Regions from separate parts of the Halobacillus amylolyticus genome, predicted to be linked through region 1. Evidence: predicted binding sites of a transcription regulator. Region 1 holds the regulator's gene; the other holds the start of a gene.
What was found. The regulator LexA, encoded in region 1, represses DNA repair genes until DNA is damaged. The targets are predictions, from matches to a motif close to CGAACATATGTTCG.
Positions count from the first base shown of each region.

Region 1 (16,803 bases):
GATTAAAGCGCTTATTGAAAAGGGCGTGAATATGGCTGGAATTAAACAGGTGCTTACGCTTACCCATCAGCCGGAGAATGAGCCATACAGTGGAGACCAAATGGAAGAAGTTCATAATGAACTCACTGACAAAGAGCTTCGCCGTATGTTACAGCGAGAACTGTTCACCGCGGGAAGGCAAGGGAAGGCAAGTATAAGACAGGGAGAATTATCACGATTCTTCCACTAAAGTAGCATAGGAGGAGACAAATGGGATTCACGAGAGAAGAAATTTTCAAGAAGATTGACGAGGAAAATGTAAAGTTTGTCCGTTTGCAATTCACGGATATGCTAGGCACGATTAAAAATGTTGAAATACCAGTAAGTCAAGTAGATAAAGCTCTTGATGGAATGATGATGTTTGATGGTTCGTCCATCGAAGGATTTGTTCGTATTGAAGAATCAGACATGTACTTAGTACCAGACCTTGATACATTTGTTGTCTTCCCGTGGTCATCTGAAAAAGGTAAGGTAGCACGCTTTATTTGTGATATTTATAACCCTGATATGACACCATTTGAAGGATGTCCACGTTACAATCTAAAGCGTAATTTAAAGAAAATGGAAGAACTAGGTTTCTCGGCCTTTAATATCGGAACAGAGCCTGAATTTTTCCTTTTCAAGCTGGATGTAAATGGCGAACCAACGATGGAACTTAATGATAAAGGCGGGTATTTTGATTTAGCACCAACAGACTTAGGTGAAAATTGCCGTCGTGATATTGTGCTTGAGCTTGAAGAGATGGGTTTTGAAATCGAAGCTTCTCACCATGAAGTGGCTCCGGGACAACATGAGATCGATTTCAAATATTCTGATGCAGTAAAACACTGCGACGATATTCAAACTTTTAAGCTGGCAGTTAAGACCATTGCACGCCAGCATGGATTACATGCAACCTTTATGCCTAAACCATTGTTTGGTGTGAACGGATCTGGTATGCATGCCAACATGTCACTATTCACTGAGGATGGCAATGCCTTTTTTGATGAAAATGGAAAAGAGCAGTTATCTGATGTCGCTTATCAATTTACAGCCGGAATTGTAAAGCATGCGACTAACTTCACAGCCGTAACCAACCCGACTATCAATTCCTATAAGCGTCTTGTACCTGGTTACGAAGCACCTTGTTATGTTGCTTGGTCAGGTCAAAACCGTAGTCCACTCGTTCGTGTGCCGACATCTCGCGGGTTAAGCACGCGTATTGAAGTGCGTAGTGTTGACCCTGCGGCAAACCCATACATGGCTATGGCAGTGCTGCTTGCTGCTGGTCTTGATGGTGTTGAGAACAAGCTTGAGGCACCAGCACCAGTTGATCGTAACATCTATGTAATGGACAAAAGAGAGCGTGAAGCCCACGGCGTTAAGGATCTGCCTGCAACACTTTCTGATGCACTTCTTGAGCTGCAATCAGATGAAGTCATGGTAAAAGCGCTTGGAGAGCACTTGTTTGAACACTTTATTGAAGCGAAAGAAATAGAGTGGGATATGTTCCGTACTCAGGTACATCCATGGGAGCGCGAGCAATATCTACAAACTTATTAAACTTTGAAATGCCTTGGCGCTGGGAGCGTCAAGGTTTTTTAATTAAATCGCTAACAAAAGCAGGCATAACAACAGAGCTCTGGATTTTTGCGGGAGGGCCAGGTATAAAGCTATCATTGCAAAAGATGGTACAGAGGATGCGGGTCACTGTCCCTTTATCGTCTGTACCATCGTCAAAGGTGAGAGAAGGTAAACGTTTCAACGGAAATGTTTAAGCTTAGGGGGTTACTTGTTACTCTGGATAGGCTAAAATACTAGTTATGAAGGAAGGATAATAGATCTATCCTCAAAAACTACTGGAGAGTTTTTATTAAAAACCTCCACCAAATCCACCACCGTATCCACCGCGGTTAAAGCCAGTACCTACGATGATCAAAAGAATGAAAAGAACCACGATCAAGGCAAATCCTGATCCGTAATTGCCGTAACTCATATCTATACCTCCTTTATCAGTTAATAGTTCATTATATGTAATGACTATAGCAATGTAGAGGGCATTTGTCAGACTTTCATAAAATATCAGCAATTGAACCAGAGGCATAGATTATGCATCAATTTAAGCTGCTAACTTGATGCGGAAAAAACTATAAAGGTCAGCAATATTACAAGTCACCACGTTAGCGTGATAAATTTTCCTAAACTAAAAATCCGAGAGCAATTGATTTAGCTCTCGGATTTTTTTAATGAACGGTGCGGTAAAGACCGACTACTTTACCTAGTATTGAAACATCATTTAATATAATCGGTTCCATGGTTGCATTTTCAGGCTGTAGTCGAATATGCTTCTTTTCTTTGAAAAAACGCTTCACTGTGGCTTCCTCATCCTCTGTCATAGCCACAACAATATCCCCGTTCTCGGCTGTCTGTTGATGGCGAACGATCACCATATCTCCATTCAGGATACCCGCTTCAATCATACTATCACCTTGTACAACTAAAACAAACGTATTGTCATCTGACCCTGCTAATGAGTCAGGAAGAGGGACGTATTCCTCGATATTTTCTATTGCTGTAATGGGGGAGCCAGCCGTAACTTTACCTATTACCGGTGCGTAAAATGCTTCGGTGCGGGGAACGCTTTGGTTCTCCTCTAAATCAATGACTTCTATCGCTCGGGGTTTCGTAGGGTCCCGTCGAAGGTAGCCTTTTTTTTCTAAGCGGGAAAGGTGTCCGTGCACGGTTGAACTCGAAGCAAGCCCGACGGATTGTCCGATTTCTCTTACGGATGGGGGGTACCCCTTTAGTAAGACTTGCTCTTTAATAAAGTCTAGTATTGCTTGTTGACGTTTCGAAAGTTTATTCATAGATTGCCACCTCGTACATAGAATTATAATAACCACATTGTACCATGCGTTTTCAAAAAATACAAACAAGCGTTCGAAAAAACAGTTGACAGGAACTTTTGTTCGTATATAATTAAAATTAACAAACACGAACAAACGTTTCTAAGAACGGTTGTTCCTTAATAGGGGGTATATTATATGTTCAACAAACTTTCAAAACTCGATATCACGTATATTCTATTATTTGCCGCTGGTCTAGCCTTTTTATATTACTCTATGGTCACAAGTATATAAATCAGTTATCCTTGGGTTGAAAAAACAAGAGGTGGTACAGCATGAAAGCAATTCTCTATTGCCGTGTAAGCACGGAGAAAGAAGCACAAGTTTCTTCATTAAAAAGACAACGGACTGAATTAATGGCGATGGCCGAACACCAATCAATCGAAGTGGTAGATTGTATTGAAGAGCAAGCAAGCGGATATGATATTGAACGTGAAGGGGTCTTCCGCTTGCTGGACCATTTTTCAAATGGAAAAGCAGATGTTCTTATTATTCAAGATGAGACGAGATTGGGCAGAGGAAATACCAAAATTGCACTTTTTCATCAACTTCAAAAGCTGGATGTTCGTATCTATTCGTTATCACACGAAGGGGAACTGCAATTTTCTGAATCGGATTCCATGGTGCTGCAGATTGTAGGAGTTGTTGAAGAATACCAGCGCAAAATACATAATATGAAGATTAGGCGAGGGATGAAGAAGGCCGTTGAGAGTGGATACGATCCATCTAAGAACTTATCGAATCAACATCTTGCTCCCGGCAGAGCACGGGTTGATTTTCCAGTTGAAGAAGTTGTTCGCTTAAGAAACAACAAACTAACCTTTAACGAGATCGCAGCGACACTAAGAGGACTGGGTTACGATGTCTCTAAGGCTACTGTGCATCGTCGATACCAAGAGTTCATTACGCTTGAAAAACAACAGAAAAATAGGTAATATTACTATATAACAAGTGTCATATGACGCTTGTCTTTTTCATGGCCAATACCAGTTAAGGAGGTATGTGAAAATGTTAGCAGATGAAAAACTGAAACGAATTAATGAATTAGCTAATAAATCTAAAGGTGAAGGTTTAAATAAAGCTGAAAAGACGGAGCAGCAAGAACTTCGTCAAGAATATTTAAAGAATGTTCGTAAATCCTTTAAAAATCAGTTGAAAGGTATGACTGTTGTGGACCCAAACGGGAAGGACGTTACACCGAAAAAGCTGAAAGAAATGCAGGAAAATGAAAAAAAACATTAAATCATATACCGTACTCATTGTGGGTACGGTTTTTTGTTTAGCTTTGTGAATCTAGGGAAAAGTAATGGATGTCTATTAAGAAGATTGGTGAATAACAATAACAATGCTTGTCACTTGCTCATTTTCATTATAGGATAATACATGATACATATATGGGAAGACGAAAGGAGAATGTTGACATGGCTTCAAGCCTTGAACAAACATCTATTAATACTATCCGAACACTTACTATTGATGCAGTTGAAAAAGCGCAATCAGGTCATCCAGGGATGCCCATGGGAGCGGCCCCAATGGCTTACACCCTTTGGACAAAATTTATGAACCACAATCCAGGAAATTCACACTGGTTTAACCGTGATCGTTTTGTTTTATCAGCAGGTCATGGATCAATGCTGTTATACAGCTTGCTGCACCTTTCAGGATATAACGTAACGATAGATGATATTAAATCGTTCCGTCAATGGGATTCAAAAACACCCGGTCACCCAGAGGTTCATCATACAGACGGTGTGGAAGCAACCACTGGACCATTAGGCCAGGGAATTTCAATGGCAACAGGAATGGCTATGGCAGAGGCACATCTAGCGGCTAAATATAATCGTGAACAATACAACGTCGTTGATCACTACACTTTCGCGATTTGTGGCGATGGTGATTTAATGGAAGGCGTATCTCAAGAATCCGCTTCCTTAGCAGGTCACTTAGGCTTAGGGAAATTAGTCGTGCTTTATGATTCTAATGATATTTCATTGGATGGGGATCTTGATCGTTCTTTTAGTGAAAGTGTTGAGAAACGTTATGAAGCTTATGGCTGGCAAGTCATTCGTGTAGAAGATGGAACGAATACAGAAGATATTAGCAAAGCCATTGAACAAGCAAAACAAAACACCGAACAGCCGACAATGATTGAAGTTAAAACAGTGATCGGTTATGGCTCACCTAATAAATCTGGTAAGTCTGCTTCTCATGGGGCACCGCTCGGAGAAGAAGAGGTTACAGCAGCGAAACAACATTATAGCTGGGAACATGAACCGTTCCAAGTTCCTGAAGAAGTATATGAAGATTTCAAAAAGAAAGTACAAGCGAATGGTGAAGATAAAGAAGCACAGTGGAATGATTTAATGAAACAGTACAAGGAATCATATCCTGAACTTGGTAAAGAATTGGAACAAGCCATTAATGGCGAACTTCCTGAAGGATGGCAAGACAGCCTGCCAACATTTACTGCAGAGGATAGCCCGGCAACACGTGCAGCCTCAGGAAAGGTCATTAATTCATTATCCGAAGTTGTACCTTACTTCTTTGGTGGAAGTGCCGATCTTGCCGGCTCCAATAAAACGGCGGTAGAAGGAGAAGAGGACTTCTCACGTGAAAATTATGCAGGTCGTAATATTTGGTTTGGTGTCCGTGAGTTTGCCATGGCTTGTGCGCTAAACGGTATGGCACTGCATGGTGGGTTAAAAGTTTATGCTGGTACGTTCTTTGTTTTCAGTGATTACCTCCGTCCAGCCTTGCGTTTATCTGCTATTATGAATCTGCCTGTAAACTATGTATTTACGCATGACTCTGTAGCTGTTGGCGAGGATGGGCCTACTCATGAGCCTGTTGAACAACTGGCTTCCCTAAGAGCCGTGCCAAACCTTTCCTTAATTCGTCCTGCAGACGGAAATGAAACAAGTGCAGCCTGGAGAATTGCTCTTGAGTCAAATACAACTCCAACAGCACTTGTACTGACTCGCCAGGGCTTGCCGACACTTGAAGGTACAAGTGAAAAAGCTTACGAGGGAGTGAAACATGGGGCATACATTCTAAGTGATTCCGATAAACAAACACCTGATGGGATCTTGCTGGCCTCGGGATCTGAAGTACAGCTAGCTGTACAAGCACAATCAGAACTCAAGACCAAAGGTTATGATGTACGAGTGGTAAGTATTCCATCATTCGATCGTTTTAATAATCAATCAAGAGAATATCAAGAAAAAATATTGCCGAATGCAGTGAGAAACCGTCTTGCGGTTGAAATGGGTGCATCTTTTGGCTGGGAGCGTTATGTCGGCCTTGATGGCTCTATCATCGGCATCGATACATTCGGCGCGTCCGCTCCAGGAGAGACTGTCATTAAAAATTATGGCTTTACCGTAGAAAATGTAGTCAAACACGCGGAAAGCTTAATGAATAAATAAATAGAATTGGACTACTGTATATCAAAATACAGTAGTCCGCTTTTAAGTTTTTCAGTTTTGACAAAAATCGTTGGACTAGTTAGTCATATTGTGACAAATTGTTCGCTCGAGGCTCTGTATAATCAAGAACAAGGAGTGATGGAGCTATGCAATTTGTGATCTATGCAATTAGACAAGAAGTCTGTGAACACTATTACTATAAAGTAGAAATGTTAAAACGATTTTTCCAGGAGTGCATGCGTCTCCCTCAATCAAAATTACATCAAAAACAATTGGATTATATAACCGAAGATTTCTCTTTTAATGAATGGCTGGGAGATCTTTGTAAGGGATCAAAGGTAACCCCATTCTCTATAAATAAGAATGGGCATTTATTCAATTATGAACAAAATTATGATATAATCGTAAATAAGAAAAGCTGTTGTCTATTGCAGTGTGACAGCCTCTGGCAGGCAGAAAGGGTTCTATTTCAACCACTAAGAATGTGTGATCAAACGTTTTTTATTGTAGAGGAAAACGGAGAGCATTATGGATGGGTTTCCCCTCTTTCAAGTCAGCGTCTGTTATCGTAAAATGCCCTATTGTATTCCTATGAGCATTTTACTATACTGTTATGGGAGACAATACGAAGGAGGAAGACGTTTAAATGACTTTGGGCATAGTATGGGTGATCATCATTGCCGTTTTGGCTCTCATTGGCGGAGTAGCCTTGGGCTTTTTCATAGCGAGAAGATATATGATGAACTATTTAAAGAAGAACCCGCCAATTAATGAGCAAATGTTGCGCACAATGATGATGCAAATGGGTCAAAAGCCATCACAGAAGAAGATTAATCAGATGATGCGTTCGATGAATAATCAACAGAATAAATGATAATTGCTAAGCCCTTTCTTCCATACATATGGAAGAGAGGGTTTTTGATTTGCAAAAGGGGATCTAGCTGCGATCCAGATCCCCTAGCATTAAAAGGGAGAAAGCCATAGAGAATACTTAGTGCCTATTTCTGCTTTTTTCTAAACGAACGTCAACAGATGTTCACAACTGAATAATCGTTTTTTTGAATTTGTTTTGATACAATAGGACTCGAGTCTGAACGTGGAGGTGTTGTTATGTCAGATATAAATATATTTTTAGCATTTGGTGCAGGCTTTCTTTCTTTTATATCACCATGTGTTCTTCCTTTGTATCCAGTTTTTCTATCCTACATAACGGGGATGAGCATAAATGAATTAAAAGAAGATAATGGAATGCTTAAGAAGAAGAGCCTCACTCACACAATATTGTTCCTGCTTGGTTTTACAATTATTTTTATAATTTTAGGATTTTCAGGATCTTTATTCTCCCAGTTTTTCATTCAAAATGAGGAGATTATCCGGAGAGTGGGAGCCATTCTGATCATCTTTTTCGGATTTGTGATCATCGGGGTGTTCAACTTCCAATTTCTTATGAAGGATCGCAAAATCACTTTTAAAAACCGTCCTGCCGGTTATCTTGGTTCATTTATTATCGGGCTGACATTTTCACTAGGTTGGACACCTTGTATGGGGCCGATATTAGCTTCCGTATTGGCGCTTGCAGCTGATAATCCGGACTTATTTCTTGTGATGATGATATCCTACTCCCTCGGATTTTCTATTCCATTTTTAGTCCTCTCTTTCTTTATTGGGAAATTGGACTGGATCAAACGACATAGCGGCAAAATTATGAAAATTGGCGGATATATTATGATTTTCATGGGGATCGCGTTGTATTTCGATTGGATGACGAAACTAACTTCCTATCTTGCGGGATTATTCGGCTTCCAAGGTTTTTAATTAGATGGCAATTCAATGAACTTTGTATTATGATAAACATATTGAAACTTTTTGAAGGAGCTTGTTTATGACTAGGACAAACGATTTAATACTACGAACGACGACATCCATTATTGCTTTTATCCTTCTTGGGTTCTCAGTCTATTTATTTTTTGCTGGGCACAATGCTCCTGGTGGAGGCTTTATCGGAGGATTGATGGCTGCTGCGGCCCTTGTTCTTATGTATATGGCTTATGGCCTGAATGCGATGGAAAAAGTGATTCGCGTTAACTTTCGCTACATGACTTTTACCGGGCTGCTAATTGCTGTTGCTACAGGTGCAGGCTCGTTTGCCTTTGGCGAACCATTCTTAAGCCAAACTTTCGCTTATTTCCAGCTGCCTATTTTAGGGAGAACAGAATTAGCTACCGCTCTATTATTTGATTTAGGGGTGTATTTGACCGTAATTGGTATCTCCATGACCATCATTTTAACGGTCGCGAATGATACCGAGTAATATTCGGTAAGGAGGGGCAGGATGGCTAGAATACTAATCGTAGATGATGCAAAGTTTATGCGGGCTACATTGACTAATATTTTACAGAAAGCTCAGCACCATGTAGTTGGGGAAGCAGAAAATGGCAAAGAGGCTGTTGAGATGTTTCATGAATTAAATCCGGACTTAGTAACGATGGATATAACCATGCCTGAGATGAGCGGCCTCGATGCTCTCAAACAAATTAAGTCTGCTTTTAAAGGTGCAAAAGTAATTATGTGTTCAGCTATGGGACAGCAGAAGATGGTCGTTGAAGCGATTGAAATGGGGGCAAAAGATTTCATTGTGAAGCCATTTGATGAACCGCATGTGTTAGAGGCGATCGAACGAGTGTTGAATTAACTTATTATGGAATTGTTAGAAAGAGTGAAATCTTTATGTTTTGGATTATTGCAAGCACAGTGGTAGCTGCGTTTATGGCTACTGTAATGATATTTGTCCGGCTTCGGGCCGCTAGAAGGCCTGCCAGCGTGAAAAAGATTATCTTACCTCCACTTTTTATGAGTACGGGGGCGCTCATGTTTTTATTTCCGGTTTTTCGCGTGCAGTGGAGCCAGGTTGCTGAGGCAGTTTGTGTGGGGATTCTCTTTTCATTTTTTCTCATCCGTACATCAAAATTTGAAGTGCGGGAGGATCAGATTTATTTAAAGCCGTCAAAAGCGTTCGTCTTTATTTTATTTGGACTACTTATATTGCGTATTGTACTTAAGCTTATCATCGGGCAGACGATAGCTTTCGGGCAAATGAGCGGGATGTTCTTCCTGCTGGCCCTTGGCATGATCGTAACATGGCGTTTAGCCATGCTCAGGCAATACTTACAACTAGAAAGAACATTATAACTAGTTAAATTAAAGCCTCTTGACCGTGACAGGAGGTTTCTCAGCTCGCAGAATATACTTTTTTGAATTTAAAAAAGCTCGTGCTATTTCAATAGCATGAGCTTTTTAGCGGTCAAATAAAGGCTGGTATGGTGTAATGTCAATTTCTTTTTCGTTAAGCTTTTTGATTAAAAATTTATGATCACGTTTAGGTGTAGCGAGAATATACCCTTCTATGATGACGTCTTGTGTGATCTTGGAGCATTTCTTTTCTATGGCCACTTGTCCAATTCTCCCGGCAATTTTCTGCTTAGCAATGTCTCGGAATAACTCAGGAACAGGGGAAACAAGTTCTTCAAGCAATGCTTTTTGTTCTGGTTTCCACATATGGAGCGTCCGCTCTATATAGTGTTCTTCCCAATCAATGGTTGATTTTCCATCTTCTTTTGGCATTCGCTTAAGGAACTTGCGAAACATGAAAAAACCGCCAATTCCCATAAGCGTGACCATGATGACAATCCACCCGACAATAAATAGGGCAAAGCCACCTGACATAATATCACCTGTTTCATAATTTAAATAGTTTAACGTAGATTACAATTATAATTATAAAAGTTTAGGCAGGGAAAGACAAGAAGAAGTGTGAGCTTTATAAGGTGTCATGGTAAGAGGATTGTCGAAGTTATAAAAATGATGTCTAAATATTTTACATATTAATCGTTTTCATTTAAAATAAAGGGTGCATATTTGTGAACTTTTATATAAAAGGATACAAATGAACATTTTTTTTGGGGAATGGGGAAGCTGGTACACAGCCTCGCCGTTTAATTTTGATGAGGGGGTAAAAGGAATATGGCTAGCAATGCATTTAATGCTCGCAAACAATTTGACTTAAATGGCAAAACGTACAACTATTACGATCTAAAAGCCTTAGAAAATGCGGGACATGGCAAGATTTCCCGTCTGCCTTTCTCCATTCGTATTCTGCTTGAATCTCTGCTTCGTCAGCATGATGGACGTGTGATTCATGATGGTCACGTGGAGAGTCTAGCAAACTGGGGAACTAGTAAATCAAAAGGGGAAGATGTTCCATTTAAACCTTCCCGTGTAATCTTACAAGACTTCACTGGTGTTCCAGCTGTTGTTGACCTTGCTTCACTTCGTAAAGCAATGGTTGATATGGGAGGAAGCCCGGATGAGATTAATCCAGAGGTTCCGGTAGATTTAGTTATTGACCACTCTGTACAGGTTGATAAATACGGTACAGCTGACTCGTTAAATGCAAATATGGAGCTAGAATTCGAACGGAACCAGGAACGCTATGAATTTCTACACTGGGCTCAAAAGGCGTTTAATAACTATCGTGCTGTTCCACCAGCAACTGGTATCGTTCACCAAGTAAACTTAGAATACATTGCAAACGTCGTTCATGCGAAAGAGAACGATGAAGGTACTGTTGATACTTACCCTGACACACTTGTCGGGACAGACTCCCATACGACAATGATCAATGGTCTTGGCGTGCTTGGATGGGGTGTTGGCGGCATTGAAGCGGAAGCGGGCATGCTAGGACAGCCGTCCTACTTCCCTGCACCTGAAGTTATCGGTGTTAAACTTAACGGAAGTTTCCCGCAAGGAACAACAGCTACTGACTTAGCGTTAAAAGTTACACAAAAGCTAAGAGAACAAAACGTTGTTGGTAAATTTGTTGAATTCTTCGGGCCTGGTTTACAGGAAATGCCGCTTGCCGATCGCGCAACGATCTCAAACATGGCACCAGAATATGGCGCGACGTGTGGTTTCTTCCCGGTCGACGGCGAATCTCTAGAGTACATGCGTTTAACAGGACGCAGTGAAGAGCAAATTGATCTTGTCGAAAAATATTGCAAAGAGAACAATCTTTGGTATGACCCGTCTCTAGAAGATCCTGAATTCACATCATTGGTTGAAATTGAATTAAGTGACCTTGAGCCAAACTTATCTGGCCCTAAGCGTCCACAGGACTTAATTCCACTTTCTCAAATGAAAGAATCTTTTACTAAAGCGATTACTGGTCCAGCCGGAAACCACGGTTTTGGCTTAGACAAGTCTGAGTTTGATAAAGAGGCAGAAGTTGAATTTGCCAATGGCAAGAAAGCAGTTATGAAAACAGGTGCTTTAGCCATTGCCGCCATCACTTCTTGTACAAACACTTCTAACCCGCACGTTATGCTGGGAGCAGGGTTAGTTGCTAAAAAGGCAATTGAAAAAGGCCTTGATGTGCCTGAATATGTGAAGACGTCACTTGCCCCAGGTTCTAAAGTTGTTACACGTTACCTTGAAGATGCCGGGTTAATGCCATACTTGAACCAGTTAGGCTTTAACTTAGTAGGATACGGCTGTACAACTTGTATCGGGAACTCCGGTCCACTGCTTCCTGAGATTGAAAAGGCGATTGCTGATAATGATTTAACAGCCTCTTCTGTTCTCTCAGGTAACCGTAACTTTGAAGGCCGTATTCACCCGCTTGTTAAAGCAAACTACTTGGCTTCACCGCCACTTGTTGTCGCGTACGCGCTGGCTGGAACGGTTGATATAGATCTCAAGAAGGAAGCGCTTGGTACTGATAAGGATGGCGAGCCTGTTTACTTCGACGATATTTGGCCAACACAAGAGGAAATCAAAGCTGAAATCTCTCGTGCGGTCACACCTGAAATTTTCCGTAAAGAGTATGAGAATGTCTTCAACTCGAACGAAAAATGGAATGAGATCGACACAACAGATGAGCCTCTATATGATTGGAACGATGATTCTACGTATATCCAGAACCCGCCGTTCTTTGAAGGGTTATCTCGTGATCCAGAAACCGTTAAACCTCTTAATGGCATGCGCGTTGTTGGTAAATTTGGTGATTCCGTAACAACTGACCACATTTCTCCAGCTGGTGCTATTCCTAAAGATATGCCGGCAGGGGAATACCTTCAGGAGAATAACGTGTCACCTCGTAACTTCAACTCCTACGGTTCACGCCGAGGAAACCATGAAGTGATGATGCGTGGAACGTTTGGTAACATCCGTATCCGTAATGGGTTAGCTCCAGATACAGAAGGTGGCTACACTACGTACTGGCCGACTGAGGAAGTTATGCCTATTTACACGGCAGCAATGAAATACAAAGAGGATCAAACGCCTCTAGTTGTTATTGCTGGTAATGATTACGGCATGGGAAGCTCTCGTGACTGGGCAGCTAAAGGAACAGATCTTCTAGGAATTAAAACGGTTATTGCTCAAAGCTTTGAGCGTATTCACCGTTCAAACCTTGTGATGATGGGTGTTCTTCCATTGCAGTTCAAAGAAGGAGATACGATTGAATCTCTAGGATTAACAGGTCGTGAAACGATTGATGTTCAAGTTGATGAATCTGTTAAGCCTCATGATCTTGTAAAAGTAACGGCAACAGACGAAGAGGGGAATAAGAAGGAATTCGACGTCGTTGCTCGTTTTGATAGTGAGGTAGAAGTAGATTACTATCGTCATGGTGGAATTCTCCAAATGGTGTTACGTAACAAATTAAGCTAAATAATATATTAAAAGGCCGCTCTTCAATGAGCGGCCTTTTAATATGAACACAAGGACTTTCCTCATGACATTTTTTCAAACAATGGGTCTGACTGCTTTACAAGACATTGCAAACATCTATATTGTTATGTATAAAGGATAAATAGTTTACCAGGTGAATCAATTTAATAATTGCTCTTTTTTGAAATGCCAAAGACTGGCAGAATAGAAGGCTCTTTTCCGAAAAGGTTCAAAATGGATTCTTATCCAGCAGATTTTAGTTTCAGTTTTATAAAGAGGTCTGATCACTTTTCTATCCGTGTTGCTCCACATCGCCCCGGAAAGCGAGTGATTTCCCGGACCTTCCTTTTCATCCAAGGCAACGGAAACCTCTCTTGAGATTGAGCCTTCCAGATTACTGCCCTTAACCTAATAAAAATGATTTCAAAAACTTGACTAAACTTGGGGAGGTGCTTTCTTTTTTACGTTTTGAATCCCTTGGGGCACGTGGCACCTAAATCATGAAATTGATTCAGTTAAAAATAATTTTAAGGATTGTAAAGGCATGTCTGCTCGCTTGGTGTGATATGTATAATAGGGGTACTCCTTTTATTGCCTTTTTGAACTTTATACTTAAAAAGGATGGGTTAGAATGATTAAACAAATCGGAGCGGGGCTCTTTTTAATGGTTTTAATAGGTGTTGTAGTGTTTAATGTTTTTAGTGAGGACCAGGGAGAATCTTCAGAAGGTGAAGTTGTCGAGTATAACGTCACGGGAGATTCTTCACAGGAAGGGACAAGTATCACACCACCCAACGCTCCAGATGGCCTCGAAGTAGGAGAAAAAGCTCCTGATTTCACTTTAGAGACCCTTGCAGGGGAGACTTTAAGTTTATCCGACTTACGTGGACAGAAGGTGATATTAAACTTTTGGGCAACATGGTGTCCCCCATGTCGTGAAGAAATGCCGAGAATGGAAAAGTTTCAGCAAGAATACGGTGACGAAATTCAAATTGTCGCTGTTAATGCCACAGGTTCCGAAAGCAGTATAAAAAAAGTGAGAAATTATATAGAAGAGGGTGGATATACTTTTCCAGTCGTATTAGACAAGGAACTTAACGTGAACAACGATTATCAAGCGATCGCCCTTCCGACTACATATTTCATCGGGACGGATGGTGTCATTCAACAGCCACGTAAGGTCGGGCCGATGACTTATGACTTTATGGTGAAAATGAAGAATGCGTTAAATTAGGAATATTTTGTTTTAAACATGGGAATCCTTTTATAACAAAAGGAGCGATTCTTATGAGAAGAAGACAAAAAATAACCTATAGCGAGCGTGTTCAAGAGAATATTCGCTTAATAAAAGCTGACCAAAAGCTGCTCGACCAAATTGATGAACGAATTGAACAACGTCATCACAATCGTATGAAGCAGATCCCTTCGTAAAATAAGGGATCTGCTTTTTTACTTTTAGCGTACAATAAAAATATTTGACTGTGGGCATGATTACATGATGTTGATTATAACCAGTTACAGCGCTTGTTCTTTGAAGGGGTGATTGGTATGGGCATGTTAATCTACATAAGAAATAGACTATGATAAAATTGAAAAAGTGATGATGGAAGGAAGTGAAGCCGTGGATAAATCAATTCTTAAAACGTGGAACAGCCTTGATCAAGAGCCACAAGTTACAGAAATTGAAGCATTACGTTTGATGAATGATGAGCAAATTATGGATAAAGAAATAAAAGCACTCCTTTATATTGTCCTTGCCTATCATCGGATGAAGCGACATAGAGACAAGGATCCACTTGCTGATCAATTTATTGATGAAGCACGGGTGATCGATCCTGACAATCCTTTAGTTCGTGATTTATATGAGTCGATTCAGCTCCTTAAAGCTTATACACTTTTAAAGGAAACACCATATGAACAATGGATCCTTCATGAAACCGATCATGATTCCGCAAAAGGAAAAAAAGCACAGGTCATGTATGATGAAGTGGAGGTTGTGCAGGAACAGTGGAATGAAGAGCTTGCCACTAAAAATATTGTTGATGCGACAAGCCGTCGTCTTAAATTGTATCAAGAAGTGTACGAGCACTTACTATCTTTAAAAGAAATACTAACGGAAGCCCTCGATTCAATTGAACATCGGCGGATAAATATTCCGGTTAAACAAGTTAATGAGAAAACGAGAAAACTCACTGAATATCAAGATGAATTGTATCAACGCCTTCCACAATTTTTAACATTGTCAGTAAATGAGAATCCACTTGAGTCCTTTGACCAAATGGTGGGCTTATCTGATGTGAAGAAATATATTAAGCATTATTATCAGTTTTTAAAATATCAACAATATCGGCGTCATATTGGGTTTTCTATGGTTGATGCCCCCGGCCTCCACATGATTATGACTGGAAATCCTGGTACAGGTAAAACAACAATCGCTAGATTACTGGCGAACATTTATTATGAACTCGGAATCCTGGATACAAAAGAGGTGGTCGAAGTCAATCGTTCCCATCTTGTTGGTTCATATGTGGGGCAAAGTGAAGAGAATACGATGAATTATGTTCAGCAAGCTGTTGGCGGGGTTCTGTTTATCGACGAAGCCTATAGTTTGAAGAGAGAAGGGCAGACAGGGAATGATTATGGACAAGCTGTTATCGATACCCTAGTATCTGCCATGACCAGTAAGGAATATGGCGGAAAATTCGCCGTTATTTTAGCCGGTTATCCAGAAGAAATGCGTCAATTTCTTTGGTCTAACCCTGGTCTTCGCAGCAGATTTCCCGAACAAAATCACATTGAACTGCCTGATTATCAGCTTCATGAGCTCTTACAAATTGCTGAGGATGCGGCGCTTGAGAATGACTTTTTCTTTACTGAACGTGCACTGATGTTATTTGAATCCCTTATTGAAAAAGAACGGGTTGATGATTCATTTGGGAACGCACGAACCGTTCGTAACCTCGTGTTGAAAACGATTTTTAAAAAGGGTGCCTCCGAACAGCTAGAGGATAAGCGGCATTGGTTAGATCACATGAGAATAAGTGAGCAGGATTTAAATTTTGACGAAACAAGCGATGACGAATCCTCTTCACCCATAGATCGACTTCATTCACTTATTGGATTAAACAGTGTGAAAGAAGAAGTTGAAAAACTCTCCTCCTTTGTACAGGCCCAGCAGAAGAGGAAGAAGCGCGGGTATCCTGTAGTACCGATTCAGCTTCATTCGGTATTTTCAGGAAACCCTGGTACGGGTAAGACCACTGTTGCCGACATTTATGCACAGATTCTAAAGGAATGCGGTCTTTTGAAACGTGGACATATGGTCGTGGCTTCAAGAAGTGATCTTGTTGCGGGCTATGTTGGGCAGACAGCAATGAAAACGAAACGTAAAGTACGTGAAGCTCTCGGCGGCGTGCTGTTTATCGATGAAGCCTATGCCTTATATAACGGGGGACGTGATGATTTTGGAAAAGAAGCGATCGAAACCCTCGTTGATGAGATGACACGGCATAATGAAAACCTAGTCGTCATCTTGGCTGGGTATAAGGAGGAAATCAAGCAACTGATCGCTAGCAACCCTGGATTATCATCTCGATTTAAAAAGTATTTAACCTTTCCTGATTATGACGAACACGAGCTCTTCGACATGCTCGCTTACCAAACAGGGCAGTACGGCTATAAGCTTGGTGATCATGTTGAACAGCTTTTACTGGACTTATTTCAATCGC
Region 1 covers NZ_CP095075.1:658,623-675,425, reverse strand. The annotation lists gene MUO15_RS03600 (MerR family transcriptional regulator) at 1-229, shown strand, start outside; gene glnA (type I glutamate--ammonia ligase) at 250-1,581, shown strand; gene MUO15_RS03590 (YjcZ family sporulation protein) at 1,892-2,014, opposite strand; gene lexA (transcriptional repressor LexA) at 2,262-2,885, opposite strand; gene MUO15_RS03580 (YneB family resolvase-like protein) at 3,200-3,859, shown strand; gene MUO15_RS03575 (DUF896 domain-containing protein) at 3,933-4,166, shown strand; gene tkt (transketolase) at 4,346-6,349, shown strand; gene sirA (sporulation inhibitor of replication protein SirA) at 6,496-6,921, shown strand; gene MUO15_RS03560 (YneF family protein) at 6,996-7,223, shown strand; gene MUO15_RS03555 (cytochrome c biogenesis CcdA family protein) at 7,460-8,164, shown strand; gene MUO15_RS03550 (Na(+)/H(+) antiporter subunit B) at 8,232-8,660, shown strand; gene MUO15_RS03545 (response regulator) at 8,682-9,041, shown strand; gene MUO15_RS03540 (CcdC family protein) at 9,077-9,538, shown strand; gene MUO15_RS03535 (DUF2621 domain-containing protein) at 9,644-10,072, opposite strand; gene acnA (aconitate hydratase AcnA) at 10,370-13,075, shown strand; gene MUO15_RS03525 (TlpA disulfide reductase family protein) at 13,707-14,309, shown strand; gene MUO15_RS03520 (FbpB family small basic protein) at 14,363-14,506, shown strand; gene MUO15_RS03515 (AAA family ATPase) at 14,697-16,803, shown strand, end outside.

Region 2 (16,803 bases), 970 kb from region 1:
TCGTTTTTTGATCGATCGATATCGCCGGCGATAAACCTTCGATTGAATCTACGTCAGGCTTATCCATCTGCCCTAGAAACTGACGAGCGTAGGCACTTAGTGACTCTACATAGCGGCGCTGCCCTTCAGCATAAATCGTGTCAAAGGCGAGGGATGATTTCCCTGAGCCAGAAAGTCCCGTCATGACCACAAGTTTATTTTTAGGAATGTCGATGTCAATATTTTTTAAATTGTGAGCTCTTGCTCCTTTAATACTGATATTTTTACTGGCCATAAGCCAATCATCCTCCCGCTTTTAATTCCAAAACAATATCGCGCAGCTCAGCTGCTCTTTCGAAGTCAAGGTCCTTAGCTGCCTGTTTCATTTCTGTCTCGAGATTATCAACCAATTCGCCGCGTTCTTTCTTGGTCATTTCTGAAGGCTTTTTCTCCGTCCCGTATGTGGTACTATCTTCAGCAACCTTCGTCACTTGAATGACATCACGAATTTGTTTATTGATTGTTGTTGGAGTAATTCCGTGTTCCTCATTGTAAGCAATTTGCTTCTCGCGGCGTCGGTAGGTCTCGTCGATGGCATACTGCATCGATTTCGTTGTCTTATCTGCGTACATAATAACAATTCCATTTTGATTACGCGCGGCTCGTCCGATCGTTTGGATAAGCGAACGATCCGAACGTAAGAAACCTTCTTTATCCGCATCTAATATGGTAACCAATGAAACCTCAGGAATATCCAGACCTTCCCTTAAAAGGTTGATTCCAACAAGAACATCATATTTGCCAAGCCTTAGATCTCTAATAATTTCAATTCGCTCAAAAGTTTTAATTTCCGAATGCAGGTAAGCTACTTTTATTCCTAAATCCTTCAGATAATCAGTAAGATCCTCGGACATCTTTTTCGTTAGCGTTGTTACAAGCACACGTTCATTCCGTTCACTGCGCTTGTTGATCTCACCAACTAAATCATCTATTTGACCATGAATCGGACGGATTTCAATTTCAGGATCCAGCAACCCGGTTGGACGAATGATTTGCTCGGTCAATTTCTCAGTATGGTCTAGTTCATAATTTCCTGGGGTCGCAGAAACATATGTGATCAGGTTGATATGCTTTTCGAACTCTCCAAACGTCAGTGGACGGTTATCGAGAGCAGAAGGAAGTCGAAATCCATGATCCACAAGCACCTGTTTACGTGCTCTGTCTCCGTTATACATGCCGCGAATTTGCGGGAGCATCACATGTGATTCATCAGCCATAATCAGAAAGTCATCAGGGAAATAATCAAGCAGAGTATAAGGCATCGCTCCCTCTTCCCTAAAGGTTAAATGACGGGAGTAGTTCTCAATGCCCGAACAGAAACCCATTTCATTCATCATTTCTAAATCATAATTCGTCCGTTGCTCAAGGCGCTGTGCCTCAAGCAGCTTATTTTGATCTTTAAGCTCTTTCACTCTGACGTGCATTTCTTCCTCTATATTTTTGATCGCTTTTTGCAATTTTTGTTCCCTTGTTACGAAGTGTGATGCCGGGAAAATCGCAACATGCTCTCGTTCTCCAACAATTTCTCCTGTAAGAACATCGATCTCACGGATCCGATCAATTTCATCACCAAAAAACTCAACACGTATCGCATGCTCTTCTTTTGATGCCGGAATGATCTCAACCGAGTCCCCGCGTACGCGGAAGGTTCCGCGTTGAAAGTCGATATCGTTTCTCGCATATTGGATATCTACAAGGAGTCTAAGCAGTTCATCACGATCACGTTCCATGCCTTGACGGATAGATAACACTTGACTGCTGTATTCTTCCGGAGAACCTAACCCATAAATACAAGAAACACTTGCAACAACGATGACATCGTTCCGCTCAAATAAGGAGGTCGTTGCCGAGTGACGCAGTTTATCAATTTCATCGTTAATATTGGAGTCTTTTTCAATAAACGTATCCGTTTGCGGTACATAAGCTTCCGGCTGATAGTAATCATAGAAACTAACAAAGTACTCGACTGCATTGTTTGGGAAAAATTCCTTAAACTCACTATATAATTGACCCGCCAGTGTTTTATTGTGGGCAATAATCAATGTTGGTTTATTCACTTGTTCAATCACATTGGACATGGTAAATGTTTTCCCTGTCCCCGTTGCACCAAGTAACGTCTGATGCTTTTCACCGCGCTCTATTCCTTCAACCAGTTCCTTTATCGCTCTAGGCTGGTCCCCTTGTGGCTCATAATCAGATACTAATTCGAATCGATTCTCCGTTTCCATTATGACAACCTCCGTTCAATACACTATTCATCCATAGTCTACCACAATAGTTTACCATTCTAACATAAAACGAACAAACATTCGGTTTTCATTTTTTGAAACGCCTGGAATGGAGGCTTGATATGTTACCAGGAACACTATTTGCACGAAATCTCGCATAATTGCACATAAAATTGATTAATTGCATATTTAACAGTTTAATTGCACGGTTTGCAAGCATAATTGCGTATTTGGCAGCTTTATTGCACACTTACGCGGAATGATCAAAAAATCTCACTACATAAAGCTGTAGTGAGATTTTTCGATCTTTTACTGATAGGATTGATCATACTGATTGACTTCAAACAGGTCAATTAATTCGATATCCTCATGCTTATCCTTAAACCAACGTAATGAGAAATCGTTCTTGAATAAAACAAGCGGAAATCCTTCCCGATCAACAGCAAGCATATTACGTTCATCAAACATGGACTCATCCACCTGTTCCTCTGCAATCCAGCGAGGAATCCGCTCCCCAATAGATGTCAGCTCGACTTCAACGTTGTATTCGTTCTTCATACGATACTCGAACACTTCATATTGAAGCTCACCGACCGCACCAATAATATAATCTTCAAAACGGTACCGCTTGAACAACTGGATCGCACCTTCTTGAACAAGCTGCTCCAATCCCTTTTTAAACTGCTTCGATTTCATCACGTTTTTGGCCGTTACTTTTTTGAAAAGTTCTGGCGGGAATTGCGGCAGCTCATCATATTCGAAGTTCTGTTTGCCTGTCACTATTGTATCACCAATGCGATAGATATTTGGATCATAAATTCCGATAATATCGCCCGCGTAGCCCTCTTCCACCGTACCCCTTGAAGAGGCGACAAACTGCTGGGACTGGGCGAGCTTGAAGGTTTTCCCTGTTCTGGACAGCGTCACATTCATTCCACGTTCAAACTTCCCTGAACAGATTCGTACAAAGGCAATTCTGTCGCGGTGCTGTGGATTCATATTGGCTTGTATTTTGAAAATAAAACCGGAGAACTCTTCTTGATCAGGTGAAACAATCCCTTCTGTGGAACGACGCGGAGCCGGTTCAGGGGCAAAGTCTATAAACGTATTGAAAAAGGTTTCTACACCAAATGGCGCAAGCGCACTACCGAAGAAGACAGGTGTTTGATCCCCTTTCATCACTTTCTCCAAGTCAAAACCATCTCCTGCCTCATCAACTAGCAGCATTTCATCCTCTGCTTCTTGATAAGTTGCATCTTCCGTCAATTCCTTATGATTTTCAAGCTCGTCATAAGGGATATACGTTTCTTCCTCGTTTCCAGTGTACTGCACAAACTGCTCATTGTGACGATCAAACACACCTAAGAAACGCTTCCCCATTCCAGCCGGCCATGTCATCGGGTAGGTCTCAATGTTCAATGTCGATTCGATTTCCTCCATTAATTCAAGAGGTTCGCGTCCTTCACGGTCCATTTTATTGATAAAAGTGAAAATCGGAATACCGCGCATTTTACATACTTTGAACAGTTTAAGCGTTTGTGCCTCGATGCCTTTTGTTGCATCAATGACCATGACAACACTGTCTACAGCTGTTAATGTTCTGTACGTATCTTCACTAAAATCTTCGTGACCTGGTGTATCTAAAATATTGACTTGGTAATCCTTATAAGGAAAATTCATTACGCTAGAGGTGACAGAAATTCCACGCTGTTTCTCAATTTCCATCCAGTCAGAGGTGGCAAATTTACCCGATTTCTTTCCTTTAACTGTTCCTGCTGAGCGAATTAAATTTCCAAATAACAGCATCTTCTCTGTTATCGTTGTTTTCCCCGCATCCGGGTGGGAAATAATTGCAAACGTGCGGCGTTTTTTCATTTCATCTCGTATCGTCATCGTGATATCCTCCAAATCGTAATCTATTTAACTCAAGCATATTATAGGCAGGATATTACGTATCACATTGGCCTCTTCACTCCATACAAAAGCCGCTCACTCGAGCAAGCGGCCTCCTCAATTTATATTTCTCCATACCTTGAAAGGTAGCACAACCCACCAGTAAAATCAATCCTGGAATTTTCCTCCACCTCAGGTCATCCAGATACTGGATGACCTGAGGTGGAAGAAAAAAGGAAACAGGGCTTTAGGAAGAAATGTCACCCCTTCTCCTGTTATAATGAAAAAAAAGACAGTTAGGATGCCAGCTATGCAGTCATACCTTTTACAACCTAATGATATAAAGAAAATAACCGGTGAAACGTTTTACGAACGTGGGAAGAAATACTACAACCAGGGTAAAGTGTACGGACTTTCCCACAATAGCGCCATCAGATCCTGGCGCGCTGTAGTAACGGGTACTCATGATTATGAAGTACGCGTTTTCTTTTTTGAAGATGACGACTTAGAGGCGACTTGTGAATGTCCTGCTTACAATTCTTACTATAGCTGTAAGCACATCGCGGCCGTTCTCTTTGCTATTCGTGAACAAGCCATTTTGCATTCATCACCGAAGACACAAAAGGTCGAGAACCAAGAACAATTTGCACCAATGAAGAATGACCGCGTCTTCGGCACAAGACTTTCCGAAGCATTCCGAGACCGTCAAGAGAATAAGTACACTCGTGCTGCTAAACGCCCTTTACACATCGACTACTTCTTGCATATTCAATCATTATTAGGCAGCAAGACCCTTGGCATAGAACTGAAGCTCGGAGAAAATTATGCTTACGTGATCAAAGATATTCGTGAACTCCTCCAGCATATTCAACGAGAACAACCATACAGGCTTTCAAAAAAGTTTAGCTATGATCCCGCTGAACATTATTTAACAGATCAAGATGAGCACGTCTTTCAGATGCTATCACGCGCCTACGAACAAGAGCTTTTTTACGATCGTCACTGGAATACCGGGGAGCAGAAGATATTAACTCTCCCCCCTTCTCTCGCACCTGATTTACTTCAGCTGCTTGCAAATCAACATTGTGAAGTGATTGAACGTGGAGAAAATACAGGAGCTTTACACGTAAATGAGGAATTCCCTGACCTCTCCTTTTACATTTCTGAAGAACGCGGAAGCTATCATATGCATATGAATCAGCTGAAATCCTATGAATATTTAAAGGATTATCATCTTCTTTACAAAGATGCTGGGTTTTATTTGCTTGATCGAAAAAAAGAAGAGATTGTTCGCACATTACACTCACTGCTTCCCTATAATTCGAACGGAAACCACACCGTCGGCCAAATGGATATGGAAGGAATCGTTTCTTACGTTCTTCCCGAACTCGAAACGATTGCCGATGTGCAGCTAAACCAAACAGCACAAGAAAAAATTATTCAAGAAGAGCTGAAGCCTCAGGTCTATCTTGACTTTACCAATTGGTCATTGACAATTGATGTGCAGTTTCATTACGGAGAGCATACAATTCACCCTTTCACTAAATTCGAACCCTCAAGCCAGGTGATTATTCAACGTGAAAGTGAGACTGAACAAGCGATCATCCAAATCATTGAACAAGCCGAATTTAAGTTTGACGGGGAAACGGTTTATATTGAAGAGGATGAGGTCCTTGAAGAATTTATCAGTGAGTATTTACCAGAACTGCGTGAGCTGGCTGAAGTGTACACATCTTCATCTGTTCGTTCGCTGCTCGACAACCAACATCGTGAGCTTATCCCATCCGTTCAAATCGAAAGTGATGGCAGTTGGCTTGATGTAAGCTTTGGAATTGAAGGCATATCAAACGATGATGTGACGTCTGCCTTGAAAGCTGCTATTGAACGAAGGAAATACTATCGTTTATCTGACGGTGCCTTACTCTCGCTCACCTCAGATTCCTTTGAACGATTTCAGCGACTTGCAGATGAACTTGATTTGAGTGCATCAGATATCGATGACCACTCTTTACAAGTTTCTAAGGCACGCAGCCTACAAGTAGATGACGCCCTTCGTCTCGAAGCAAAAGAGCGCGATGAACGATTTAATCAGCTCGTTCAGCGTCTGCAATCTCCGGAATCACTGATGGTTGATCCACCTGATCGTCTGGAAGCCGATCTCCGTTCTTATCAGCTAACAGGTTTTCGCTGGTTGAAGACTCTTGCTACTTATGGGTTAGGCGGTGTATTAGCCGATGACATGGGACTTGGAAAAACGGTCCAAAGTATTGCCTTTCTTCTGTATGAAAAAGAACAGCAGCTTATGGAAAACCCGGCCCTGATCATTACACCGGCATCACTCGTTTACAATTGGAAAAAAGAGTTCGAGAAATTTTCCCCGACATTGTCGGTTCAAGTAATCACTGGCGATCCTATGACACGCAGGGAACAGATCGAACAAAGCACGGCAGATATTTTGATCACTTCCTATCCCTTACTTAGACAGGACGCCCCTGCCTATAAGGAAATGACCTTTCACGCAATGATCTTAGATGAGGCACAAGCGATTAAGAATGAAGCAACGAAAACGGCCCAAGCCGTTCGTAGCTTACGAGCCACCCATCGTTTCGCGTTAAGCGGCACACCCATCGAGAACTCTTTGAATGAGCTTTGGTCATTATTTCGAACGATCATGCCGGGATTTTACACGAGTAAAAAGAAGTTCCTGCAAATGAAGCCAGAAAAAATTGCCCGCATGACCCGCCCGTTCATTTTAAGACGGATGAAGACGGAGGTCCTTGAAGAACTGCCAGATAAGCTAGAGACGGTGCAGTATTCTGAACTGACACGGGAACAAAAGGAAGTCTATTTAGCTTATCTAGAAAAAATTCAGTCAGATATCCAGGAAACAATTGCTACGAAAGGAATTCAGCGTGGAAAACTCGAAATCTTAGCCGGACTCACACGCCTTCGTCAAATTTGCTGTCATCCGGCACTATTCCTAGAAAATTATGAAGGGGAATCCGGGAAACTTGAGCAACTTAAAGAACTAGCTTCCGAATTGAAAAGCAGTGGCCATCGCGTGCTTATTTTTTCCCAATTCTCAAGCATGTTAAAAATTCTTCATCAAGAATTATCAGAGACGGGAATTGACGCTTTTTATTTAGACGGCAACACGAAAAGTGAGCAGCGTGTTGACATGGTTGAGCAATTTAATGAAGGCGATAAAGATGCCTTCTTTATTTCCTTGAAAGCTGGCGGTACAGGCTTGAATCTAACGGGAGCAGACACCGTGATTCTCTATGACTTATGGTGGAATCCGGCTATTGAGGAGCAAGCGGCTGGCCGTGCCCATCGGATCGGTCAGGAGAAAGTCGTTCAGGTCATCCGTATGATTTCTGAGGGAACGATTGAAGAGCGAATTTTCCAGCTGCAGCAGAAAAAACGGGATTTAGTTGACCAGATTATCCAACCGGGCGAATCGATGCTTACATCGTTAAGCGAAAAGGAGATTCGAGAACTGTTTCAATAAGTAACTGTCCCTCATGAAGGATAAAAAAGCTATCCTGATAAAGTTCATCTTAAAACTTTACCAGGATAGCTTTTATTTTTTTACATAAAAGGACGGGGTAAAAGCCAAGCTTTCACCAGCGCCTCACAAATGAATTATACCGTTCTCTTTTGCAATTTAAACCAATACCCGCCTAGGATGCAGCCGCCAATCACAGTTGTTATCGTTGACAGAATCATGTGAAGCGAAGAAGCAATGACAACATTTCCTGTCACGACAATCACAAATCCAACAACAGCATTCAGCAAGATCGAGATTAAATACAACCATGATAATGTGATATGGTATTTAAATTTCGACGCATAAATAACGAACCAAATAGCGGCAACGAAAATGACCACTGTCGCAACCCAGTGAAGCGAGTAAAGCATGTTGGCAATTGATTCACTTTTCGTCAAATACTCCATTGCAGGGATATCAAGCATCACATTACTAGCTGCACTATGCTTGAAGAATGCACCTAAGATGACTTGAACCATATAAATCGAAAACCCTATTAGAAAGGCACGGTAACTCTGGCTGACCGTTGACCAGCTCGTCTTATCCAGTTCAACTTTCTTTGTATGAAGACTGTAGCTGAGTAACACTAATATGAGCAGAAGAATTTGACTGAATGTAACGTCTAATGTTGTAAACCCTGGAGGTGTTCCCAATAAGACGTTCAAGCCGCCGATTAATGATTGAAAGACAAGCATACCAAGGCTCATAACCGCCAAGATAAAGACAGAACGTCTTTCACGATGCTTATAGATTGCCCCTACCGCATTAATAAACGTAAGCATAGCAAGTAATGGAACCATTAAGCGATGGGAATATTCAATGATTACGTGGTAGTTTGTAATATCCGGAAAGATTGACCCATTACAAACCGGCCATGTCGTTCCGCAAGCATCACCTGATTTCGTTGCCACAACCAAATTTCCAAGGATGAGTGCAAGAAAAGTGACGAATGTAGTTAAAACTGAGAATTTCTTCATCGTCTTACCCTTTCTCTATTGAAAATACAATTTTAATATAAATATTCTATCTAACAAATCATATCATGAATTAGCATAAAGCAAGAGCAGAAAGTGTCTCCATCCTCATGAATTTTTTGTGAACGTCTTCCGTTCTCCGAACCAGACGCAAACGATCACCGCGCAGGCTCGTTCCCTTGTCCTTCCATACAAGTATGATGAAAAAGGCCATTCCCCATACAAAAAGGGAATGACCTAACTGAGGGAGGACGAAACGCCAGGGTGTGCAAATGAGTGATGGACAAGTGAATGCAGGAACACAGGAGCAGCAATGCTTTGAACAGCTTCCCTGCGGATCGCTAAATAGATGAACCATTTTACATATCGATTTTCTCTTGTCGCAAAAATGTCCGATACCCATGATACAGCATGTTCATAGCCCTCCCCGGCTCTTCTAGTCATTAGTGTACTCTTCTTGTATCTCGTCTGTCATCCTTTACTCGTTTAACCAAAAACAGGAAAGGGTACGCTAAACTGAGAAAGGAGCGATTCCTGATGAGTTACCAAGCTTATGTATTTGATGCGTATGGAACCTTATTTGACGTCCATTCAGTTAAAGATACGATACACGGTCATTATCCAGAGAAGGGACCATCAATAAGTGAAGAGTGGCGGCAACGTCAAGTTCATTATTTTATGATTCGTCAGCTTATTCAAGGGTATCAACCTTTTGATACCGTTACAAAGTGGGCTTTAGTTGATGCACTTGCCATGAACGACGTAAAATATAATGACGAGACCGTTCAAAAACTGATGGACCAATATCAACATTTGCAACCATACTCTGAAGTATCTCATTTGGCTGAAAAAAATCCTGATAAACAATTGACGATCTTCTCAAATGGAACACGGTCCATGTTACAGCCGCTGCTTGAAAACAATCAGCTTACCAACACCTTTTCACTCATTAGTGCAGATGATACGAAAGTGTATAAACCTCACCCAGAGGCTTATCAATTTGCGCAAAGTAAGCTGAATCAACAAAAAGAAGAGATTCTTTTCTTCTCAAGTAATCCATGGGATATTGCTGGGGCCACACACTATGGCTTTCATACTGCCTGGGTAAATCGTAATGGAGCAAAGTGGCCTGAACTAGGCTTAAAACCGAACCACATATTAACTGACTTACAAGAGATCCCAAATAAATAACTGAAGGATGGGTTCGGGTTCCTGAATGTTAGGATCCGAAGCCATCCTTTGTTTTCAGTTAATATCTTGATAAAAAAATATCGTGTCCTTACCTTGTTGTTTCCCATAATATAACGCCTGGTCAGACCTGTGAAATAGTTCTTCTTTCGTATCGGCATCGAACGGATAAAAGGATACACCAATAGAAAATGAAGAATAAACGATATGTTCACTAACTTGATAGGGTTCTCTAAGTTTAATAAGCAAATCCTCTGCCTTCTTCCTTGCTTCCTCAATACCATCTAAATCCTTAAGTAAAATAGCAAACTCGTCCCCACCGATCCTTGCAATGACAGCCTTGCTATCCCCCAATGGGTCAGCCGCCTGCCTATTAATTTTAGAAAAGCATCCCCTTTATCGTGACCAAGCTCATCATTGATCTGTTTAAAACTATCGCCGTCCAAATAAAGAAGCGCAAACAGACCACGACCTTCTCTCGATTGTACCAAAGTTTCCGTTAAACAATCTTCAAACTTTCGGCGATTCGGTAACTCTGTCAAATAGTCATAGAAGGCATATCTCTTCAGCATCTCTTCATAATTGATTTGTCCAGTGATGTCTCGACAAACTACAACAATGTGAGTCACCCTAGTTTGATCATCTAACACAGGGGTCCCCCTTCAAACCATATCCATTCTTTGAGAGAATTCAAGAACCGAGGATTCATAGAAAATGGGTGTGTACCCCTATAACAATGAACAAAAACTTTCAACTAATTGATCCATTTCTTTTGGATGGACAACTGTCGCTATTTTATCAACATCAGCATCAACAGGGTCAAAGCCAAAAAAGTCCACATGCGAGGGGGACCCATACATAAGTTTTCCATAAGGGCTAAAGACAGAAATAAGGTCTTGTGAATGATCGGCAATCAGCTTAAACTTAGCCTCACTTTGTTTTAATGCTCTCATTGTTACCTCTTTTTCAGTAATATCTTCCAAAATGGCATACATACCCGCTTTTCGCTGTCCCGTTAAAATCGGAGTCAGGAATACGTTTACAATCCTTTCAGCCCTCCTTGCGATCAACCGGGTTTGAAACCATATTTTCTTTCCAGAGAAGCTTCCTCGTATATGCTGATGGACATGATCTATGTCTTCCTCGTGGATCCATTTTGTAAAAGAGGAATGCAGAAGTTCTTCTTCCTCGAAGTTGGGCATTTGGAGCATAGCTGGATTGGCCTTTGTAATTGTTCCTCTTAATGTTAATGTGACGACAGGGTATGGGTTAAATTCAAACAAGGATTGATACCGAGAATGAATCGCTTTTAACTTCTGATTCATGACCTTTTGTTCACTAATGTTTCTTACGACCGAACTAACTCCTATGACGTCTCCATCGTTCCCATATATAGGTGAAACGCTCACTGAGACATCGATCCAGACTCCATTTTTATGACGACGTTTCGTTTCATAAGCGGAGATATGCTTTTTCCGGACTGCTTTTTCAATTAGTTCATCTGCTTCCGACTTCAAGGAAAAGGGAACAAAAGGAAAGCGGTCTTCCTTTAATTCTTCCTTTGTAAATCCGTACAATTTTTCGAAAGCTAGATTGGACTCTAAGACTTCCCCGTCAAGATTTACAATAAGAATCGCATCTGCTGTATTTTTTAGTAAAGAACGATAGACAGCATTAACTGTATCAAGTTCTTGCTCCTTTTTAGCAAGTTCAGTAATATCTCTTGTGATCGCTAATATTTGGACGACCTTGCCTGTTTCGTCCCTAAATGGCGTCAGTAAGGTCTGCCCGGCAAATTCATACCCATTAATATCTACTGTATCTCTATACGTAACAGGTGCAGCTGTCTCAACAACTTGATTATAATGGCTTTTTATGTACGACGCATTCTCAGGTTCAAGCATATCTTCTATCAGCTTCCCCTCCCAATTCGAGCGGTCCAGCTGATAACACTGTTCAGACGTATGATTTATATATAAATATTTATACATATCGTAATCAATGACTTCCATGAGGAACACAAAATCGGACATCCCCTCCATAAGGATACGGAGGACATGCCTATCTGGTGCTTGAAACACTGCTTTTTGCAGGCTGTTCCCCTTATGTAACCCTTCGATGAATTTCATACCTATCTCCTCATTTCCGAATTCATTACATACTCCTATACGTATTAATCTTATCTCTTTATTCAAAATTTTACACGAACTCATCCATAAAAAAAAGCCACAAATAGGAATTTTTGCCCATTCGTGACTTTTTTAAATTTAAACCGTCTGTCTCTGAACTGTCTGTTCTTGTGCTTCTGCTTGCGCTTGCTTAATTAAGCAGCGTCCTTTGCCATGGGGGATGCACATGGGCGTACCGAAAATAGGATCTTCCCGAACATCACATGTCATTTCAAAGACATGCTGCATTAAATCACAGTTAATTACATCTTCAGGTTTGCCCTGTGCATAGACTGTTTTATCTTTTACAGCGACAATGTGATCAGCGTATCGACAGGCAAGGTTAATATCATGCAGAACCATTACAACTGTACGTCCATTATCCTTGTTAAGATCAAAAAGTAAATCGAGTATATCGATTTGATGTGACATATCCAAGTAAGTCGTCGGCTCATCTAATAATAGTAAATCGGTATCCTGTGCTAGAGTCATCGCAATCCATGCACGCTGACGTTGGCCGCCGGATAACGAGTCCACTGACCGGTGTTTCAATTCTAATAAGTTGGTATCTGTAAGTGCTTTATTAACGGCTTCCTCATCTTCTTGCGCCCAGCGTTTTGCCCAGCTTTGGTAAGGATAACGTCCTTGCTTCACGAGCTGATAAACACTTAACCCTTCAGGCGTTGTCGGGCTTTGGGGCAAAATTGCCATTTTCTTAGCTACATCTTTTGTGCGCATCTTTGATATATCCGAGCTATCAAGCACAACTTGCCCCGATTTAGGCTTTAATAGTCGTGCTAAAGAACGAAGCAATGTGGATTTTCCACAGCCATTTCCGCCGATTAATACAGTTACCTCACCTTTAGGAATCTTTATGTCTAAAGAATCTATGATCACTTGATCTCCATACCCTAGTGTCAGATCGTTTGCCAACAGTGAATCCATATGCTATATCTCCCCTTTACAAATGCTGAATCTCCATTTGTATGTTGGTTAAGTATCATTATCTATTTTGAAAAATCCTCGTTCATTTCATCTACTCTTTCTAGTTTATGGGCAAAATAAACCATTGTCAATGAATTTGAGAATCATTTTCATTAGGAAATCTTATGTATCAACCCCTTATACTAGAACAAAAAAAGCTAAAAGCCTTGAAATCAAAGCTTTTAGCAAAAGGGAGCTTATTCCGCGATTTGTTCACGAACAGCCTCCTGAACAAATAAGATTCCGAGCTCATGATGCTCGCCTTCATACATGGCACGTTGTGTAAAACGATTTTCTCCTCTAAAGTCTCTCACTTCAATTTTACTAAATGCTCCAGTCGTTTGTAAGGCTTCGTAAAATTCTTCGACAGACGTAACAGGAATAGAATTCACCCTCACAATCAACTCCCCTGGCAGCAAATCCATCTCATCAGCCGGACTTCCTGGTATCGTCCCAAGAATCCTTACCCCTCTATGATCTGCTGTGAAAAACGGTTGACGATTCTCACGTATCCGGTGGACTGCGTAGATCACTTCTCTTCCTAACAAACTTACTGCCACCGCTGCAAGAGACAGAATAGGCACATATAAGCCCACAACAGATAACACGAAAGATAGGATAGCAATAGCCACTGTTTGACGTCCTATCTTCATGGCTACCAACTTCGGTGTTTGCGCACGGGCAACCCATTCCCATCCTAATAATAAAGGCACAAGTATAAAACCATAGCTGTTTTCACCAATTGAAAATAGCGGCCACCATGGGGCCAAAGGTTCAATCATTCCACCTGGAAGAAGACCTACCATTGGAATGAGGACAAGCTTCTTCACTCGATGTTGACCAACCATCTTACCACGATTGCCTTTGACGCGTTCAGGAAAGGTTCTTCTCGAAGAGGTTTTCGCCAAAATCACACCCTCGATGATTAATAGTACACTCATTGTCAGCGCAACACCTGTGAGAGAAGTGTTTTCTAGAACAACAAGCCAATCATCAGGAAGAACGCCAGCAGGTATGTATGGAGCCACTAGAAGCAACAAGTACGTCAAACCGAATGTATAGGCAGCCGATAGCCAAGTCAGTTTTAATGTAAGACTTAAAATAACAGTCACTACACTTAATAGAAGTAAGAAGGGGTAGTTGAAAACGATCCCCCGCCAATCGCTATTAAGGATAAGAGCAACCCACCGATGATCGAAACACGCCATGTACTCCTCCCTTCAGCGAATATATCAAACACTTTTGTTCCAAAACTTCTACGTTCTTGTTTTATTCTACGAATCGACAAAATAAATAAGAGGATTACAGACCAATAAAATAACGGTTGAATAAAAAGTCTTGCTAATCCATTCCATATCTCATTCCACCAAACATCCACCAGCAATTCTCCTCTCAGTATTAAGACAAGCGTAACATACCCTTATAGACACATAGGGAAGTTCGACTAGGCGCGAAACCCCGATATCAACACCAAATACTCAAGCGTCATGTAAGTCAACTTAATTGTCCAGGGTTTTCGGTCCTTCGCTCAAGTTATCCAACTAAATCAAAAAACTTTTCTTATCTCAAGAAAAAGTCCGCAGTCTATGACTACGGACTTATTTCGCTAAAAATGGTCGATTTCCTGCTTATTGAAACAGAACCTCAAGAGCTTTTTGCATCTGACGGTCATTTTCTTCATCCCGTATTTTTTTAACGATCAGCTCTTCCATTTTCCCAGCCGTTTCTGCATCAACTTTCCCTGTTACGTTCAGCTGATGATCAGACTGGAACTTCTCCACAGCTGCTTTCGTTTTCTCACTGAAATATCCGTCTGTCCGTCCAGGAGTATAGCCTAATCCTTTTAACAACTCTTGGATACTTTTAATCTTCTCACCATTGCTATCAAAAGTGAGTGGTTCTTTGATTTCGACTGGATTTGTATAGAAATAATCAGGCTGCTTCACTTTGACGGTCGGTTTAACCCCTTTTTCATGAATCCAGTTTCCTTCAGGTGTCAACCATTTGAAAAGTGTCAGCTTGATCGTACTGCCATCACCCATCGGAATGGTCTGCTGCACGGTCCCTTTCCCGAAGCTCTTCGTTCCGACAAGTTCATAGCCTCCAGCTTCATGCATGGTAGCAGCCAGAATTTCTGATGCAGATGCACTACCCTCGTTCATTAAGACAGTAATCGGATAATCTTTCTTAGACTCAATATCTGAGAAATAACGAGAAACCTCTCCATTGCTATCCTCTACTTGAACGATCGGTTGATCTTTCGGAATGAACTGTTTTAAAATTTCCTGTACATCTGCAAATAAACCACCAGGATTGCCTCGGACATCAATGACAAGCCCATCCATTCCGTCATTCTCAAATTTCTTAAGTGCCTTCTTAAAATCCTCTGCTGTTTTTTCAGAGAAAGAGGTAATTTCAATGACTCCAGCCTTTTTGCCGTTTATCGTTTTCGTATCTGTATAGACGGTTTCTAGAGGGATATCATCACGAACGATATCGATACTCAACGGTTCGCTTGCACCCGGACGGTCCACTTTAAGTGTGACCTCAGATCCTTTTTCACCGCGAATTTTTAAGACAGCCTCATACAAATCAAGGCCTTCCAAACTTTCACCATCCACCTGAAGGATTTGATCATTTGGCTTAAGTCCCGCTTCTTCAGCAGGGGATCCCTTAATCGGTGCTACAATGGTCACTTTATCGTTGACCATGCTCACTTCCGCCCCAATTCCCTGAAAGGATGATTCGATCGTTTGACTGAATTGATCCATCGTTTCCTTATCCATATAAACACTGTATGGATCCTCTAATGTATCAAGCATCCCTTGGATAGCTCCTTCAACCAGCTTTTGCTGGTCTACATCTTTTAAAGCATTATCCTTAATGACACCGTACGCTTGCTCTACCTTTTTTAAATTTGTACTGCCAGCCATATTTTCAATGAATTCTTTTTGTTCTTCTTCAGAAAGACTGCCAAAGTTCTCCGCACCCTGGCTAGCGTTGGCCAGCCGCTCTGTTGGGCTTTCTTTGCCTACTCCAAAATATTGCATTCCTATATACGAGCCCGCGGCACCTATAAGAACGGCAAGCACCACTACAATCGCGGCGTAACGCGCTTTCACATTCATCGCATTCACCCTTCTATAATTGAATTTCCCTGGATGACTTTATCCTAGCAAATAAGACACCACACCGTAAATGTGCGATGCCCTAAACCACTCATGCTGCACACCTGAAAACATGTCCAACACGACTCTTTCTTCTACTTTTATTTTAGCCGTTCGTCTATAATGTCTATACGTTCTTAGTTAACTAAATAATACCACAAAAGTTGCCACCGCCATACAAAAACGAAAAAAAGCATACTTCTGTCACACATACAGGTTTGTATGATTAGAGAATTTACTTTTTTCAGAAAGCAGATTAGCCACTGTTAAACATCTAGTTCTTTTCTCTGTGAACTCTAAATCAAATAGGAAATCACTTATTCTTCAGGCAGCCTGCCCTTTTAATTAAAAGGGGAGAAATCCTTGAGGATAACTTAGAAAAGGCGCATCTTTCAGTCCCCCAGCTGCTATCGATCCTTAGAAGTAAGGGATATCCAAAGGTGAGTGATGTAGAGTATGCCTTACTTGAACCAGTTGGCGAGTTAGTTAAGTGTAATCTCTACGGCAGCTAATAGACCCGTACTGTTGAACATATGAATATTCCCATATAGGATGAAGGCTTACCTATATCTGTAATCGTCGACGGAAAAATTCAAAAGCATAATTTAACAT
Region 2 covers NZ_CP095075.1:3,844,481-3,861,283, reverse strand. The annotation lists gene uvrA (excinuclease ABC subunit UvrA) at 1-274, opposite strand, end outside; gene uvrB (excinuclease ABC subunit UvrB) at 282-2,267, opposite strand; gene MUO15_RS19375 (peptide chain release factor 3) at 2,577-4,160, opposite strand; gene MUO15_RS19370 (DEAD/DEAH box helicase) at 4,471-7,671, shown strand; gene MUO15_RS19365 (COX15/CtaA family protein) at 7,806-8,687, opposite strand; gene MUO15_RS19360 (hypothetical protein) at 8,922-9,128, opposite strand; gene MUO15_RS19355 (haloacid dehalogenase type II) at 9,222-9,875, shown strand; gene MUO15_RS21755 (diguanylate cyclase domain-containing protein) at 9,930-10,226, opposite strand; gene MUO15_RS21750 (diguanylate cyclase domain-containing protein) at 10,157-10,522, opposite strand; gene MUO15_RS19345 (PAS domain S-box protein) at 10,601-12,001, opposite strand; gene MUO15_RS19340 (ABC transporter ATP-binding protein) at 12,140-12,985, opposite strand; gene MUO15_RS19335 (PDZ domain-containing protein) at 13,222-14,232, opposite strand; gene MUO15_RS19330 (hypothetical protein) at 14,142-14,402, opposite strand; gene MUO15_RS19325 (S41 family peptidase) at 14,653-16,152, opposite strand; partial or broken gene MUO15_RS19320 (DUF421 domain-containing protein) at 16,497-16,803, shown strand, end outside.
Region 2: the regulator LexA is predicted to act here: its motif matches at 2,338-2,351, upstream of uvrB (excinuclease ABC subunit UvrB).